Regions from separate parts of the Paraliobacillus sediminis genome, predicted to be linked through region 1. Evidence: a T-box and tRNA genes for the amino acid it is inferred to sense, from the RefSeq annotation. Region 1 holds a T-box; the other holds one or more tRNA genes.
The links. The T-box of region 1 lies ahead of glyQ (glycine--tRNA ligase subunit alpha). A T-box ahead of a tRNA ligase gene usually reads a tRNA of that ligase, here a tRNA-Gly.

Region 1 (2,491 bases):
AAAAAGGCAGAGTAACCGCAATCGCCCGTGGTGCTAAAAAAACCAAAAGTAGAATGGCTGCGATAACGCAGCCATTTATTCTTGGGACATTTCTAATGCAGGGTGGTTCAGGGTTAGGAACACTCCAACAGGGAGAAGTTATTCTTTCATATAGGAAGATCAGAGAAGATATTATTAAAACAGCTTATGCAAGTTATATCGCTGAATTAACGAATAAGTTAATTGATGAAAAGATTGCCGATCCATTTATCTATAAACAGTTTGTTCTTAGCCTACAAGCTATAACGGAAGATAAAGATCCAGAGATCATAGCAATGATGTATGAATTAAAACTATACAAAAAGGCTGGTTTTGCTCCGATACTACAACAATGTGCACATTGTGGTCAAAAAAATGATACCTATCCCGCATTTTCTGTACAAGAAGGTGGCCTCATTTGTCAAAGATGTATAATGGTTGATATAGAGGCAATAACAATATCTAGTACAATTGTGAAATTACTACAAATGTTTTCGGTTGTTGATATAGAACGAATTGGAAATATTTCAGTTAAAACTGAAAACAAAAAATTAATGTACGCATTAATGGAAACCTATTATGATCAGTACGGTGGTTATTTTATTAAATCAAAAAAATTCTTGAAGCAATTAGATCTTTTTGCGGATACAGAATAAACCTAGTATAGTTGACAAAAAGCTGAAATTACATTATGATTTCATTATCAATTAGACAAGTTATGCTAAGATAGAGAGTAGTACTTTTATTATATCTGTAAAAGCGAGTCCAGGCCGGTGTAAGCTGGATATAGGTAATTGAAAGGAAGGCACTCTGGAGCATTGTAATAAAAAAGTGGCTATTTGAATTTAAATAGCAAATAGGGTGGAACCGCGGAAATCCCGTCCCTATGTCTCAATATTTTTGAGACATAGGGACGGGATTTTGCGTGTATTTTCAACGTATTCTGTATTTGAGAAATTAATGAGATGGAGGGTAAAATAATGAATGTGCAAGAAATGATTTTAACGTTACAAAAACACTGGTCAGATCAAAATTGTATTCTAATGCAAGCATACGATGTGGAGAAAGGTGCGGGTACAATGTCACCTATGACCTTACTAAGAAGCCTAGGTCCTGAACCTTGGAATGTAGCGTACGTAGAGCCTTCAAGACGTCCTGCAGATGGACGTTACGGACAAAATCCAAATAGACTTTATCAACATCACCAGTTTCAAGTAATTATGAAACCGTCACCTGATAATATTCAAGAACTGTACTTAGAATCACTTGAAAAGTTAGGGATAGATCCACTTAAACATGATATTCGTTTTGTGGAAGACAATTGGGAAAATCCGACACTTGGAGCTGCGGGTCTAGGTTGGGAAGTTTGGTTAGATGGTATGGAGATTACGCAATTTACTTATTTTCAGCAAATTGGTGGAATGGAAGCAAAACCAGTGGCTGTAGAAATTACATATGGTTTGGAACGCCTTGCATCATATATTCAAGATAAAGAGAATGTGTTTGACTTAGAATGGACTGATGGTGTGACAGTTGGAGATATTTTTTATCAACCAGAATTGGAACATTCAAAATATACCTTTGAAGAATCAAATACAGATATGTTGTTTGAACTATTTACAACATATGAACAAGAGGCAAAGCAAACAATGGAAAAGGGATTGGTTTTTCCAGCCTATGATTATGTATTGAAATGCTCACACACATTTAATTTACTAGATGCTAAAGGCGTAATTTCTGTAACGGAAAGAACAGGTTACATCGGACGTGTTCGGAATTTAGCTCGTGCTATTGCTAAACTTTATGTAGAAGAAAGAGAAAAATTAGGTTTTCCAATGTTAAAAAAGGAGGGAAAACAAAATGAAAACAACTAACATATTATTTGAGGTTGGTCTTGAAGAAATGCCAGCGCGTTTTTTAGATGCAACAGAAAAACAATTACAAGATAGTACCGCTAAATGGTTAGCTGCTATTCGATTACCTTATCAAAAAATCACAACATATGTAACACCAAGAAGATTAGCAGTTGTTATAGAACAACTTGCAACGAAACAAGCTGATATAGAAGAAGAGGCAAAAGGTCCAGCAAAAAAAATTGCTCTCGATCAAGAAGGTAACTGGTCAAAAGCGGCGGTCGGGTTCTCAAAAGGTCAAGGAAAAGATTTGGACGAAATTTATTTTAAAGATGTGAACGGAACAGAATATGCTTATGTTACAAAATTTACTGCGGGAAAAAGTGCAAATGCGTTGCTGCCAGATTTTAAAAATGTCATTTTGAATTTAACTTTTCCTAAAAACATGCGTTGGTCTACGGGTTCATTGCGATTTATTAGACCGATTCGTTGGTTAGTAGGTTTAAATGATCAAACGATTATACCGTTTGAAATTGCTGGTGTTTCTTCATCAAATTACTCATTCGGACACCGTTTCTTAGGATCTAAGTTTGAAATTAAGGACACGATGACATATGAAA
Region 2 (2,491 bases), on a different contig from region 1:
CCCCTTGGATATCGCCAATCCAGAAATAGCTTCCTTCCGGTGTGGAAGTTCGATTTTAACACGATTAGCAACTGGACTTTTAAACGGTACAGCGTTCATTAATGGGCGGTTACTTATTCCATTTTCTCGGGGTAGGATTGCATCATCTGCAACAAACGATATCCAATTATTCTTCATCATTTCCGCTCGAATAGCTTGATGTTGATCAGAGAGTTTAACTGCCTCTTCCAACTCTTCATCTTTAATAGTAAAAATCGAACCAGCTAAAACACGAGGCATCATTTCAAAGAAAAGATATTTTGCTTCTTTTCCATTAATGCGACGTCCGTTTGCTGGCAGGCTAACAGTTAAGCAGATCGTTACATGTTCCCCGTCAAGTGCCACAGCAGTTCGCTCTAAAATTTCTTGTCCTGGTTCATCTATGACGATTGAATTTCTATTATCTAACGTATTTTGAGCAATGGACTTAGCTACACTGCGGGCTATCATATCTTCTACATATATTTTTCGATTACGATCTTCCTTCCAATCCGATCTTATTTTTCGGTAAGCGGTTGGTATAATTATGCGGACTTTTGAAGGAGTGGCGTATGGATCACCTTGGACATAGTCCACACACAATTCAAATCGATGAAATGAATATCTCCCATGAATCGATTTGTATGCTTTATAACCTTTACCATCTATTTGTTGTAACTTTTCTTCTAATTGTTTCATTTTCAAACCACCTTCTCATACATTGTGCCTTCTTAGGATACAACCTTTCTTGAGCATGTATCAAGCAATACATCAAATTAACTATATATTACTAACACGACTTCCGCCTCGAAATCCAAAGTTGAAGTTGACTTAGTACCCCTATCATAATCATCATGACGTACAGGCTTAACTCGCTATGGAAATACACTACGCTTTCCGTCGCTAGTTGGTAGTGTTAATCGAGGGAGGCGCTATATCAACGATAACAGACCTTTTTGGATATTTTTCAACTCGTTCACTGATTGTCAAAACCACAATATAACTTTATGAGTCAACAGATAGTAATAACCTACTACATTTAAAGTCTGTCTAGCGAAGGAAGCAAATGGATGACACTAATGTGGGAACAGCACAAGCCGAAGATCCACTTGGTAAAGCGTTCTTCTTTACCAAGTTAGCTGAGGCTGTTGCCCACGGAAAGGGAATCCATTTGCTGACGTAGCGGCTAAGAAAGTTTCACTAGCAATTAATATCAAGTTCGTCAGATTAATGTTTATATCGAAGTTTATACATGTTTTGTAATAAACGACAATCTTTTAGAAAGTAGGCTTTTTTTAAGACTGTCAAGCAATAGAATAGATATACTTCAAATTTAAAACAGTCACCAATTAGCACTTATTTTTTTGGTGAAAAAGTTGAGGCACTAATGTAGCACCAATCAAAAAAACGCAATACTTCGTTGTAAATCAACGAAACACTGCGTTGTACACATATGTATGGAGCGGGTGAAGGGAATTGAACCCTCGACATCAGCTTGGAAGGCTGAGGTTTTACCACTAAACTACACCCGCATTTTTAATTGGGCAATTTTCAAATTCTTTGTCAGATAATCTGGCGCTATTTGAATTGATGTTCTCTATTATACCTAGCCAATTTTGTGAATGCAACCCCTTCTTGCAGATTTTGCCGATTTTCTTTGTAAAACAACTATTATTGTTAGGTATCTGTATATAGGCTAATAACTTTAAACGATTAAATTTATGTAAAATCACACATTATCTCTTGACATTCTTTCCTTAAAGAATATAATTTGCATTAGGGAAACATTTTTAGTTTAACGCATAACGTTTATACAAAGCTAATTTTAAAAGGAGGAATTTATAGTGAAAAAACAATTAATTATTAGTATGGGGTTCATGTTAGTCGGTCTATTGGGATGTGCTACACAAGATGAGGAAACTGTTAATACAGCAGAGGAACCATTAAAAGTAGTTACAACAATCGCACAGATAGCAGATGCGGTTGAAAATATTGGTGGAGAACATGTAGAGGTAACAAGCCTTATGGGACCTGGTGTTGATCCTCATTTATACAGTGCCGTTCAAGGAGACATCCAAACATTAGATCAAGCTGAAATCATATTTTATAACGGGCTTCATTTAGAAGGGCAGATGGGCGAAATCTTCGAACAAATGGAACAAGACAAAACAACAACACCCGTATCTGAAAATATTCCAGAAGACAAATTATTAAGTGATCCAGAAAGCCCCACTATCACTGACCCTCACGTATGGTTCGACATATCGACGTGGTCGTATAGTGTAGAGGCGGTACGTGATGATTTAATCGCTATAGATCCAGAAAACGAGGAAACATACAGTCAAAACGCAGCTGATTATTTAGCAGAGCTAGCAGAATTAGATGCTTATGCAAAAGAACGTTTTGAGGAAATACCTGAGGAAAGTAGAGTTTTAGTTACCGCTCATGATGCTTTTAATTATTTTGGCAAAGC

Region 2: it encodes a tRNA-Gly, which carries the amino acid that the T-box ahead of glyQ (glycine--tRNA ligase subunit alpha) is inferred to sense. The anticodon was not compared.

Annotation. Positions count from the first base shown of each region.
Region 1 covers NZ_QJSI01000003.1:909,615-912,105, reverse strand. Annotated here, with positions in the region: gene recO (DNA repair protein RecO) at 1-674, shown strand, start outside; T-box leader at 733-907, shown strand; gene glyQ (glycine--tRNA ligase subunit alpha) at 999-1,892, shown strand; gene glyS (glycine--tRNA ligase subunit beta) at 1,879-2,491, shown strand, end outside.
Region 2 covers NZ_QJSI01000004.1:66,639-69,129, reverse strand. Annotated here, with positions in the region: gene D2K60_RS19380 (ABC-ATPase domain-containing protein) at 1-717, opposite strand, end outside; tRNA gene D2K60_RS19375 (tRNA-Gly) at 1,477-1,550, opposite strand; gene D2K60_RS19365 (metal ABC transporter solute-binding protein, Zn/Mn family) at 1,863-2,491, shown strand, end outside.